Regions from separate parts of the Bradyrhizobium sp. AZCC 2289 genome, predicted to be linked through region 1. Evidence: predicted binding sites of a transcription regulator. Region 1 holds the regulator's gene; each other region holds the start of a gene.

Evidence for each region. Region 1 encodes LexA, which represses DNA repair genes until DNA is damaged. Its sites were predicted from a motif close to TGTTCNNNNTGTGTTCNG; they were not measured.
Region 2: the regulator LexA is predicted to act here: its motif matches at 2,245-2,262, upstream of V1289_RS38770 (ImuA family protein).
Region 3: the regulator LexA is predicted to act here: its motif matches at 1,884-1,901, upstream of V1289_RS34495 (PA0069 family radical SAM protein).

The regions. Positions count from the first base shown of each region.
Region 1 is NZ_JAZHRY010000001.1:10,049,206-10,053,346, forward strand. Features, by position in the region: gene V1289_RS47305 (hypothetical protein) at 1-29, opposite strand, end outside; gene V1289_RS47310 (HAD family hydrolase) at 200-826, shown strand; gene V1289_RS47315 (molybdopterin molybdotransferase MoeA) at 838-2,064, shown strand; gene lexA (transcriptional repressor LexA) at 2,278-2,988, shown strand; gene V1289_RS47325 (hypothetical protein) at 3,182-3,388, shown strand; gene V1289_RS47330 (hypothetical protein) at 3,610-4,038, shown strand.
Region 2 is NZ_JAZHRY010000001.1:8,243,909-8,248,049, forward strand. Features, by position in the region: gene V1289_RS38760 (inorganic phosphate transporter) at 1-831, opposite strand, end outside; partial or broken gene V1289_RS38765 (TIGR03915 family putative DNA repair protein) at 1,343-1,978, opposite strand; gene V1289_RS38770 (ImuA family protein) at 2,327-3,121, shown strand; gene V1289_RS38775 (Y-family DNA polymerase) at 3,012-4,141, shown strand, end outside.
Region 3 is NZ_JAZHRY010000001.1:7,264,513-7,268,653, forward strand. Features, by position in the region: gene moaB (molybdenum cofactor biosynthesis protein B) at 1-20, shown strand, start outside; partial or broken gene V1289_RS34485 (bifunctional helix-turn-helix transcriptional regulator/GNAT family N-acetyltransferase) at 96-1,039, opposite strand; gene V1289_RS34490 (glycosyltransferase) at 1,163-1,732, opposite strand; gene V1289_RS34495 (PA0069 family radical SAM protein) at 1,924-3,084, shown strand; gene V1289_RS34500 (VOC family protein) at 3,225-3,680, shown strand; gene V1289_RS34505 (ribonuclease HII) at 3,755-4,141, shown strand, end outside.

The sequences.
Region 1 (4,141 bases):
ATAACGGCGACGGCGCCCAAGATTTTCATGCGTATTGCTCCCTCGACCTGCGCAGGCTCTCCACGAGAGCATATCATAGCGCGCGCGGCAAGTTCACGTGCAGCGTTGAATAGCCGAAATTATGGAACGGCCAGGATGAGGCTGCGGCCGATACCGTCCAGCCATTGCCCGAATTGATCCGGTTTTGTAAACGACCGGGATGATCTCAAGCCTCGCCCCCAACTCCGCCGACGCGTTGCTGTTCGATCTCGGCCGCGTGGTGCTCGATATCGATTTCGGCAAGGCGCTGGCCTGCTGGGCCGGCCATGCCGGCCGTGCGCCGGCCGACCTTGCCGCGCGATTCGTCCGCGAAGCATCCTACCGGGATCACGAGGTCGGCAAGATCGAGGACGCGGCCTACTTTCAAAGCCTGCGCGACGCGCTCGGCATCGGCATTTCCGATGCCCAGTTCCTGGAGGGCTGGAACGCGATCTTCGCCGGCGAAATGCCGGGCATCGCACCGCTTTTGAAACGCGCCGCGGCGCACCTGCCGCTATACGCCTTCTCCAACACCAACCGGCCGCATGTCGAGCATTTCTCGAAAGCCTATGCCGACGTGCTCGGCCATTTCCGCGAAGTGTTTTTGTCATCGACCATCGGGCTTCGAAAGCCCGATGCGGCAGCCTATGATCACGTGGTGAGAGCGATCGGCGTGCCCGCCGAACGCATCGTGTTCTTCGACGACGTCGCCGCCAATATCGAAGGCGCCCGGGCGCGCGGCCTGGTTGCGGTTCACGTGACATCGCCGGACGACGTTGCCGAAGCCCTCGCCGCACTCGGAATTTAGGAGTTTTGCCCGTGGCCTTGATGCCGGTTGCCGATGCTCTCAACGCGATCCTCGCAGGCGCAGAACCGTTGCCCGAAGAAATGGTCGCGCTCGATGCCGCCTATCATCGCGTGCTCGCGCGCGACGTTGCCGCACGGCGCACCCAGCCGCCGCAGGCGATGTCGGCGATGGACGGCTATGCCGTGCGCGCGGCGGACGTCGGCGATCTCACCGCACGACTGAAGGTGATCGGCGAGGTGGCGGCCGGTCGCCCGTTCGAGAAAAAGGTCGGCGCCAACGAGGCGGTGCGGATTTTCACCGGCGGCGTGATCCCCGACGGCGCCGATGCCGTCATCATCCAGGAAGACACGGTTCGGGAAGATCCGGCGGTCGGCGGCGACCACATCACCATCACGGAGGCCGCGAAAACCGGCCGGCACATCCGCCCCGCCGGCGTCGATTTCCGCGAGGGCGACGTGCTGCTTGCCGGGGGAAGCCGCCTCACCGATCGCGACCTCTCGCTCGCCGCCGGCATGAACTATCCGGAACTCGCCGTCCGCCGCCGCCCGAAGGTCGCGGTGCTGGCGACCGGCGACGAACTGGTGATGCCGGGCACCATCCCCGGCCCCGGCCAGATCGTCTATTCCAACGGGTATGCGCTCCGCGCGCTGGCGCGGGCCGAGGGCGCCGAGACTATCGACCTCGGCATCGCCGCCGACACGGTCGCGGCCACCACCGAGGGCATCCGCCGGGCCCGCGCATCCGGCGCGGACATCCTGATCACCACCGGCGGCGCCTCGGTCGGCGACCACGACCTCGTCAAGCAATCGCTGGAGGCGGAGGGCGTCACCATGGCGTTTTGGCGGATCGCGATGCGGCCGGGCAAACCGATGATGCATGGCCGGCTCGGCGCAATGCGGGTGATCGGCCTGCCCGGCAATCCCGTCTCCTCCTATGTCTGCGGTTTTCTGTTTCTGGTGCCGTTGATTCGGGCGCTGTCGGGCCGCGCCAGCGTTCATCACACCAGAGAAGCGGCGCTGCTCGGCCGCGATCTCGCCGCCAACGACCAGCGCGAGGATTACTTGCGCGCCCGCCTCGAGGAGCGCGCGGACGGCGCGCTGATCGCAACCCCGGTCACCCATCAGGACAGTTCGCTGCTCGGGAATCTCGCTGCGGCAAGGGCACTTGTGATACGTCCGCCGTTTGCACCCGCAGCCGGTGCCGGCGCGCCATGCGAACTCCTGCGTTTGCCGGAGTGAAGCGCCGGGCGGCACGTTCCGGCAAAACCGGGTCGCGTTCACCGGAAATTAAGTGGTTGCGGAACATGTATCGAACATATAGTGTCCGTTCATGATTTGTTTCGAGACCTTGTGTCTAGGAATGGGAGTTTCGGACTTCCGATATCGGACTCCCGATATCGGACTCCCGATCTCAGGGAATCGAAGACGCGACCAACCGGGGGAATGCTCGAGATGCTTACGCGCAAACAGTATGAACTTCTGCGTTTCATCAACGAAAGGCTGAAAGAGGCTGGCGTACCGCCCTCCTTCGACGAGATGAAGGATGCGCTCGACCTGCGCTCGAAGTCCGGTATCCACCGACTCATCACCGCGCTGGAAGAGCGCGGCTTCATCCGCCGCCTGCCCAATCGCGCCCGCGCCATCGAGGTCATCAAGCTGCCCGAGTTGTCGGGCAGCGGTAACGGCAACGGCCGCCGCGGCTTCACCCCAAGCGTCATCGAAGGCACGCTGGGCAAGGTCCGCAGCTCCGGCGCCGGTGCTTCCGAGGACGACGGCAACCGCCCGGTCGCGGTGCCCGTGATGGGCCGGATCGCCGCCGGTACGCCGATCGAGGCGCTGCAGACCCGCAGCCATACCATCAGCGTGCCGCCGGATATGCTCGGCTCCGGCGAGCACTACGCGCTCGAAGTGCGCGGCGATTCCATGGTCGACGCCGGCATTCTCGACGGCGACATGGCGCTGATCCAGCGCAACGACTCCGCCGACACCGGCGATATCGTGGTGGCGCTGATCGACGAGGAGGAAGCCACGCTGAAACGCTTCCGCCGCCGCGGCGCCTCGATCGCGCTCGAGCCGGCCAATACCTCCTACGAAGTCCGCATCCTGCCGCCGAACCGGGTCAGGATTCAGGGCAAGCTGATCGGGCTTTACCGGAAGTATTGAGACCGGAAGTATTGAGCGGACGCGCTGGTCCGCTTTCGATTCCCTGCAAGGGGCGGATTATCCACCCCTGATGGATGGTCCTTCGGCAATCGCAAGGATTATCCGCGGCCCAGTCCGGCGCTAGATCCTCGGCACGCAAGCAACGAAGCGCACCCGCTTCGTCGAAAACAGCGTGCAACACGAGGAGACAACCATGCGCAAGACCATTTTGACGGTTCTGGTTTCGGCATTGATTGCCGCATCGACGTCGCAGTTCGCTTCAGCGGCCGAACGGCACCGCGCCAACAAGGCGAACCGCGTGGTGGCCGGCGAGCAATTCCGCAACGCCAATAATTCGGTCGCCGCCCCCGCGCCGTCCGGCTGGGCTTACAGCGGCTTCTCGGCACCCGCCGGCCACTGATCAACTCGGACACGAAAAGAGGCCCCGGCGGAGTCGGAGCTTTTTTTTGCGCGCCGCGCTCCCACGGTTCGAACCGAGCGCGTGTTAGCGCGTTTGTGATCTGACAAGCCTACGCCAGCCGCACAATTGCCCACAAAGGCGCGTATGCTGTGTCTACTCTGATATGGGCCTGTTGCCTCAACAGGAGGCACGGGTCGGCTATCTCGAATGAGGAGCATCCGATGTGTGACTATAGTCTGCACGCTATGGCGACGCGCCCCGCCAAGGTCGGAGAGACGCTGATCACCACGACATTCCGCGGCACATCGACCCGCGGATTTGCATCAGAGAGCGAACCCAACGTCGCGGTCTGCATGCTTCCCGGAACCGAACTGGCGTTTGCCGAAGACGTCAAATACGACAACCGGTGGATCTGGACCCGGACCGTCGGCTTCCGCGTCGGCAAGTTCAACATGATCGATCCGCATGTTCGGGAACGTCACCATGACGCGGTCGAGTTTCCGGACGGAAGCTTTGTGCTGGTGACGCAGCTCTGCGAGGGACAGCGGGTCAGCGTACTGCAATTGCCGGTGACGGTGACTCATCCGATCACCGAGCGCGCGGCGCCGGCCGTCGAAACGCCTCCAGCGACGTCGATCTCGATCGGCTGATCCTTCGCCGCCGGTTCCGGCCGGCGAGCGTTGCGACGCGCGGTGAGTGAAATGGTATTGGAGCGCCTCCGGGACGCAATCCGGGGGCGCAAGAAGAGCTGTA
Region 2 (4,141 bases), 1.8 Mb from region 1:
CATGCCCTTCTGGCCGTCATTGGAGCCGTGGAAGAAGCTGACCAGCGTACAGGTGAGGATCAGGACGCCCCGGATCCACCACGGCGGCGGCTGGTCGCCCTTCGGCTCGCCGAACAGCGCAGGCGTCGCGCGCTGCAAGATGAGCTTGAGGACATAGAGCAGGATCGCGGCCAGCGCGAAGCCGAACAGCGGCGACAGCAGCAGCGCCTTGGCGATATTGCCGGCCTGCGACCAGTCGACGCCGGAAGTGCCGTCGCGGCCGCGCAACAGCGCGTTGGTGATGCCGACACCCATGATCGATCCGATCAGGGTGTGCGAACTCGATGCCGGCAGCCCGAGATACCAGGTGCCCACGTTCCAGATGATGGCGGAGATCAGCAGCGCGGACACCATGGCGAAACCCGCGCTGCTGCCGACCTGCAGGATCAGTTCGACCGGGAGCAACGACACGATGCCGAAGGCGACGGCGCCGCTGGAAAGCAGCACGCCGAACAGATTGAACATGCCCGACCAGACCACGGCAATGTGCGCCGGCAGCGAGCGGGTATAGATGACGGTGGCGACCGCATTGGCGGTGTCGTGAAAGCCGTTGACGAATTCGAAGCCGAGCGCGATCAGCAAGGCGACGAAGAGCAGGATATAGGGCATGTAGGAGGTGACGCGCGTGCCGGTCGCATCGATGTCGGAATAGATGCTGTAGGCAACGAACAGCAGGGCGGCAGCGACCACCCCCATGTAGATAATGCCGGTCAGTGGATGAAAGCCTTTGTCGAGATCCGGACCCTTCCGCAATGCGGGTTCGATCGAACCGGGTAATGTCATATCGCTCATTGCAATCTCCTGTCCCAATGCCTCTGATTTTGGCCGATGCTTGTGACAGTTGATTGAAATGCGGATCGGCTGTTCCCATCGTTGCCGCGGACGGAAATGCGGGCGGGAACGCCAGTTCCTGGTGCGATGCAGTTGGCGGCCAGCTGCTGCGGACCACAATGTCGAACCGCGATGCTCGGAAAATGAATGCGGCGCTGACAGCCGCCATGGGCGCGACGCTGCGCAGGCCTTCGCTGGTAGCGATGCAAACGCCAAAGATTTTGGAAGGTGGGTAGGTCGCGCGCTGCACAGCACTGGGGCTGTTCGTACCGTGCAGCGCGCCGACCTCATGGGAACGTCATGGCGTGAACAGGACGCCCCAATTTCCTGCCGACAATGCGATAATATCATCTATCAATTAAAGGTTGTACATTTATTTGTCATTTTATCACCGCTTGTCACGACAATTTGTGGTTCCCCGAGCCATTTGGGATGCTTATGCCGCGCGCGGCGATTATCGCGGCAGTGCCGTTTTCAGCCGCGCCGGGTTGAAGATGTTGGCGTAAATGCGCCGCCAGGTTTGTTCCAGCCGGTCTTCGCCCGGCGCCTCGATCCCCGGCGTGATCGCGACGGCGTGGCCATCCCAATGCGCGCAGAGATCCGGGGTCAGGATCGACCACGGCATGTCGGCGAAACGGCTGGCGAAAAATGGCGCGGTCGCTTCGACGATGTGATGCTCCGGCTCGAACCAGGCGACGTAATGCAATTTTTGCTCGCGGCCGATTTCGCGGAAACGGACCGAGGCACGCATCCTGTGCTGGTCGCGATGCACGGCTTTCACCATTGCAAGAACGCGCGAGACATCGGGATCATCAGCGACGCCGAGCAGATCGCGATGGCCGCGCAGCCGCCACAGCAGCCGATACAGAATGGCAAAGCGCAGGGGATCGCGGTGCAGGATCGCCGATTGCGCCAGCACGACGAACTTTGCGGGTACGCTGATGGCATTGTTCGGTGTTTCGAGTGGCGCGGCGGACGGTTCGACCAGTTCGGGCCTGCCAACGCGCCATGTCACCGCCGACGGCTGCACTTCATGCCGCGCCAGCGTCCGTGCCGCTTTCCGCCAGCCGTCGAAATCGGTTTCGCTGCCGAGGGTGATGTGGTGCATGACACTCGCTCGCTTCTCGTCATGCCCGGGCAAAAGCGCGAAGCGCGTCTTCGCGCTAGATGTCCCGGGCATCCACGTCCTCTTTTTTTGCGGGCGAAAGGACGTGGATGGCCGGGCATAGGCGAGTGGAAGCGACGCCGTCCTTTGGACGGCTATGCCCGGCCATGACGGCTTGTTTAAAACCAAAGCCCTAATTACCTGATTCTATTCACGAATCTTCTGTCCGCTAATCCCGATTGACTCCGCCGGTCCAGTTAGCTTTATATTAGAACATATCATGAACAAATGAGCCAGCAGCGGGTTCATTCAACCAACCCGCAACGGCTCAAAATCTTAAGGGAGCGGCGCATGAGCGGCGCACGCATAAACACGCTTGCGACTTTGCGAGGACGCATCGAGCGCATCGAAGCGCATGGCGATGCATACGCCCCCAACAAGGTGCCGCTCGGCCATGCCGGCGCCGATGCGACGCTGCGCGGCGGCCTCGCCATGGCCGCGGTGCATGAAGTGTTTGCCGAGGGACATCAGAGCGCTGCGGCAACCGGGTTCATCGCAGGCCTTGCGGGGCGCATCACCGCGCGCCGGCCGCTGGTCTGGGTGCGGCAGGATTTTTCCGACATCGAATCCGGCGCGCCGTCGATGAGCGGGTTTTCCGAACTCGGTCTCGATCCGCGCCTGCTCGTGACCGTGCGCGCGGCCGACGCCGACAGCGCGTTGCGGACGGCGGCCGATGCGCTGGCCTGCGATGCGCTGGGCCTCGTCGTGCTGGAAGTCTGGGGCGAGGCGCGGCAGCTCGATCTCGTCGCCAGCCGCAAGCTGACCCTGGCGGCGCAGGCCTCCGGCGTCACCGCGCTGCTGCTGCGCCTGGCGGCAACCCCTCAGCCTTCAACCGCGGAGACGCGATGGATCGTGCGCGCGGCGCATTCGCCGCCGGGCAATCCCTGGCACGCATGGGGCGCGCCGGTGTTTGACGCGCAACTCGTTCGTAACCGTCATGGCCCGGTTGGGCGGTGGATCATGGAATGGAAATGTGATGAGTGCCTTTTCTCTGAACCGTCGGCGTATCCTCAGCCTGTGGCTGCCGCGCCTGCCCATCGACCGCATCAAGCGTCAATTCGGCCAGAACAACGCCGAGCTGGATAAAACGCCCAGCGTCGTCGTCGCCAAGCAGAACAACGCGCTGCAGATCCATGCGCTCGATGACGCAGCAGTGCGTTGCGGCCTCGAGGTCGGGCTGCCGCTCGCCAATGCCCGCGCCATCTGTCCGGAGCTGACGGTGTTCGATGCCGATGCGGTGGCGGATGCCAAAACGCTGGGTGACATCGCCGACTGGTGCGATCGTTTTACGCCGCTGGTGGCGCTCGATCCGCCCTATGGCCTGTTTCTGGACATCACCGGCTGCGCCCATCTGTTCGGCGGCGAACGCGCGCTGCTGCAGATCGTATCCGGCGCGCTGACGCGGCGCGGCTTTGCCGTCAGCGCGGGCATCGCCGGAACATCGGTCTGCGCGCGCACGATGACGCGCCATGTGTCGGGAAAAATCATCGCCGACGGCGAGGAGGCCGATGCGGTCAGTCCATTGCCGGTGTTTGCGCTCGGCGCCGATGCGGCCATCACAAGCGGCCTGCGCCGCGCCGGCCTGAAGACCATCGGCGATGTCGCCGCGCGCGCGCGCCACGAGCTATCGGCCCGGTTCGGCGCAGGCTTCACGACCCTTCTGGAGCAGGCGCTGGGGCAGGGCGATGCGCCGATCAGTCCGCGCAAACCGCTGCCGGATTACATCGTGGAAAAACGCTTCCCCGAACCGGTCGCCACCGAAGGCGTGATATCGGCGACGCTGTCCCGGCTGGCCGCGATGCTGGTCACGGCGATGGACAGGCAGGGCAAGGGCGCGCGGCGGCTGGAAGCGAGTTTCTTCCGCACCGACGGCGCGGTGCGCACGATCATGGTCGATACCGGGCGTCCGGTGACGAAGGCCGAAATGATCGACCGCCTGTTTCGCGAACGGCTCGATGCGCTCAACGATCCCCTCGATCCCGGTTTCGGCTTCGATCTCGTCAGGCTGTCCGCCAGCCGCACCGAAATCGTGGTGCAGCAGCAGCGCGATCTCGATGCCAATGTCCATGACAATGACGAACTGGCCGCGCTGATCGACCGCATCGC
Region 3 (4,141 bases), 2.8 Mb from region 1:
CTAAGGGCGCTTCGGCGTAGGATGGGTAGAGCGAAGCGAAACCCATCATCCGTGTGCGCGATGTCCGTGATGGGTTTCGCTTGGCTCTACCCATTCTACAATTCGCGCTCCCAGGTCTCGCCGATCAGGCTTTGGCCAAAGCTGCGATGCGGCTCGGTGGTGACCAGCACGAATCCGGCGTCCTGATAAATCCTGCGGGCAGCGACCAGGATGCTCTGGGTCCACAGCGTGATCTTGCGATAGCCGCAGGCCTTCGCAAAGCCGATGCACTCTGCAACCAGCCGCTGACCCAGCCCCTGGCCGCGGCCCGCCGGGTCGACCAGCAGCAACCGCAGTTTTGCGACATCGTCGCTGTGCCGGACCAGGAAGACCGAGCCGACCTGGACGCCATCGATGTCGGCGATCCAGCAGCGCTCCCGGGAGGCGTCGAACGAGGCGAGGAACTTTGCCGCGATCTCCGCGACCAGGCCCTCGAACGATGAATCAAAACCGTATTCGCTGGCATAGAGCGCGCCGTGGCTCTGCACCACCCATCCCATGTCTCCCGGGCGGGGCTCGCGCAGGATCGCGGGCGGAAATGGCGCCTGTGAATCGCCGAGCAGCCGTTCGATTGTCCCCATCGCGCCGGTCAGCCGCGCGCCGGCGCCGTGCGGCAACGCGGCCAGCATCGCGCTGACCTCGTCGTGCGAACTGCGATCAAGCTTCGCAAAGCCTGGCGTCCCTTGGCCGTCAAGGCGAGCCGGTATTGCCGGCGGTCCGAGGCCAGCGGCTTGCGGGTGATCAACCCGCTTTCGTCGAAATTCTGGACGATCCGGCTGAGATAGCCGGCATCGAGGCCGAGTTCGGCTCCGATCCCCTTGGCGGACAAATCATCCCGGTGCGCAAGTTCGTACAGCACCCGCGCCTCGCTCAGCAAGAACGGACTTTTCATCAGATGCTGGTCGAGCACGCCGAGCTTGCGGGTGTAGAAGCGATTGAAAGCGCGTACCGCCGTGATCTGGTCGTCGGAATCCTGTGGAGCCGAATCCTGTAGAGTCATGGCGCGCCTCGATACTTGCCATTGTCAAATAATTATTTGACTTTGGCAAGTATATTTCGGCGGCGCTGTCGGGCTCTGATTGGAGCGGAATCCGGCTTCAATATTTGTTTGGGGCCAGCCGGCCTAGGCGACCACGATGCGGCTGCGCAGCATCGTGCGGGAGCGGCGGCCGAGCTGCCGAAGCAGGCGGGCTTCGGAACGGCGGGCATCCGGCCGGTAACCGCCGAGCCGGTCGTAATGATCGCGGGCGATCAAGAGCCCCTGTTCAGCCGACGGACCCGCAATCATGCGGGCCACGAATTTGAGGCCGTCGCGCAGCCCCGTGTCGGCATAGGGCGAGCGGGCATAGCGAAAAATCCCGGCGCGGGGCCGGCCGCTGTTCGCGACGCCCTGGATGAATTGCGTGGTCTCCTCGATCCAGCCGGAGTCGAGCACGGCGCCGGCGTGCAGGAACATCAGCCAGGGTGAGCGCGCCTGACGTGCGCCCGCCGCCAGTGCCGCGGCGCGCGTTCCCTCGAATGGCAGAAAGCGGCAGCCGGCGACGTCGGCGACCCGTTCGATCACGCCGGTACCGGCGCGGTCGACCAGCACCACCTCGCGCACCAGGCCTGCCGCTGCGCCCGGCACCAAGGCCGCCAGCGTCGCGACGGCAGGCTGTTCGACCCCTTCGGTCGGAATAATCACGCTCAGCATTGAGGCTTCGATGGCTCAAATAGTGAAAAACGCTGCACTGTTAGCATCTTGTCACAATCAAAACAGCCGTCCGGTTGCAGTTTTTTGCGGCAAGTAAAAGCTGCGACTCCAATCCAGTTTTTGTTTTCACGTTGTGGATTGTCGTCATCCTTGTTCTTGATTTGTTCTCAAGGCGTGCTATGTAGTGACCCATGAGCCGAGCATCCTCTCATGCCCTCAAGCACCCGCCGGTCACGGCGCCCTCCGAACCGGCGGGTGCGACTCCTTTTCCGGAACTCGCCGTTGCGATCGACCGCGAGCGGCGGCGCGGCCGCGGCGCACAGTCCAACGACAGCGGCCGCTTCGAGGCTGAGGCCCGGGTCGCCTTCGACGACGGCTGGCAGAGCCTGGACGAGCTGCCGCCATTCAAGACCACGGTCGGGATCGATACCTCGCGCAAGGTGATCGCCCGCAACGACTCGCCCGACATCGGCTTCGACCGCTCGATCAATCCCTATCGGGGCTGCGAGCATGGCTGCGTCTACTGCTTCGCGCGGCCGACCCACGCCTATCTCGGCCTGTCGCCGGGGCTGGATTTCGAATCGAAACTGCTCGCCAAGCCGGACGCGCCGGAGTTGCTGGAGAAGGAACTGGCGGCGCCGGGTTATGAACCGCGCATGATCGCGATCGGCACCAACACCGATCCATATCAGCCGATCGAGCGCGAGTACAAAATCATGCGCGGCATTCTCGAGGTGCTGGAGCGCGCCGGCCATCCCGTCGGCATCGTTACCAAATCGGCGCTGGTGACGCGCGACATCGACATTCTCGCAAGGATGGCCAAACGCAATCTGGTCAAGGTCGCGCTGTCGGTGACGACGCTCGATCCGAAACTCGCGCGCACCATGGAGCCGCGGGCCTCGACGCCGCCGAAACGGCTGGAGGCGATCCGGCAACTGGCGGAGGCCGGCATTCCGGCAACGGTGATGGTCGCCCCTGTCATCCCGGCGCTGAACGACGCCGAAATCGAGCGCATTCTCGATGCGGCGGCGCATGCCGGCGCCAGGGAAGCGAGTTACGTACTGCTGCGGCTGCCGCTCGAAGTGCGCGACCTCTTTCGCGAATGGCTGATGGCGAATTATCCCGACCGTTATCGCCACGTCTTCACCCTGATCCGCGATATGCGCGGCGGCCGCGACTACGACTCGCAATGGGGCACGCGGATGAAGGGTACCGGCCCGATGGCCTGGATGATCGGCCGCCGGTTCGAAATCGCCTGCGAAAAGCTTGGCCTCAACAAGCGGCGCGCGAAGCTGACGACGGATCATTTCGCGAGGCCCAAGCGCAGCGGGCAGCAACTGAGTTTGTTTTAATAGTCGTCATTGCGAGCGCAAGCGAAGCAATCCATGCGACCGCGCAAAGAAAGAATGGATTGCTTCGTCCGCGGAGCCTGTCATCGGGCGCGCATTCGCGCGATCCGTTGGCTCCTCGCAATGACGGATGAGGAAACTGTATGAGTAAAAAACTGCCCGCGCCGGTCGCGCGTCTCACCGTCATCACGCTCGGCGTCAGCGATATGCGCGCCAGCATCGCCTTTTATGAAGCACTGGGCTTTGCGCGAAGATTTCGCGCCACCGGCGAAGCGGTTGCATTCTTCGACACCGGCGGCACCGTGCTCGGACTTTTTCCGTGGGATCTGCTCGCGCAGGACGTCACGCTTCCCGATAAGCCGAAGCCGCAAGCCTTTCGCGGAACGACGCTTGCCTGGAACTGCGGTTCGACCGAGGAAGTCGATGCGGTGCTGGATTTCGCGGTCTCCAAAGGCGCGTCGCTGCTCAAGGTGGCACATACGACCGATTACGGCGGCTATTCCGGATATTTTGGAGATCCGGACAATCATCCCTGGGAAGTCGTGGTCGCGCCAAGTATCGAGGTCGGCGACGACCGGCGGGTTCATCTGCCGGATTGACCCACAATTAAATAGCGGGAATTGGACCCGGTTCCCGGTTGCGTCGCCGGTCTTGCCTGCGCACCATCCCGAGCATGATTCGGGACCAATCCAGGAAAAAGGCCGACGGGCTACCGAACGGCGTGATCACGGTTTCGCCGCCGAGCTTTCGGCGCGAGCGCGCGCTGATCAAGCGCGGGGTCTGGCCGGTGGCTGGCTGCGACGAGGCCGGGCGCGGTCCGCTGGCGGGTCCGGTGGTCGCCGCGGCCGTCGTGCTCGACCCCAGGCGAATCCCCAAGGGCATCGACGATTCCAAGCGGCTGACCGCCGAACGCCGCGAGGAATTGTTCGAGGAAATTTGCGCGACCGCGTCGTTTGCGGTCGCCTTTGCCTCGCCGGCGCGAATCGATCGCGATAATATCCTGCGCGCCTCGCTGTGGGCGCTGGCCCGCGCTGTGCACGCGCTGCCCGAGACGCCGCAG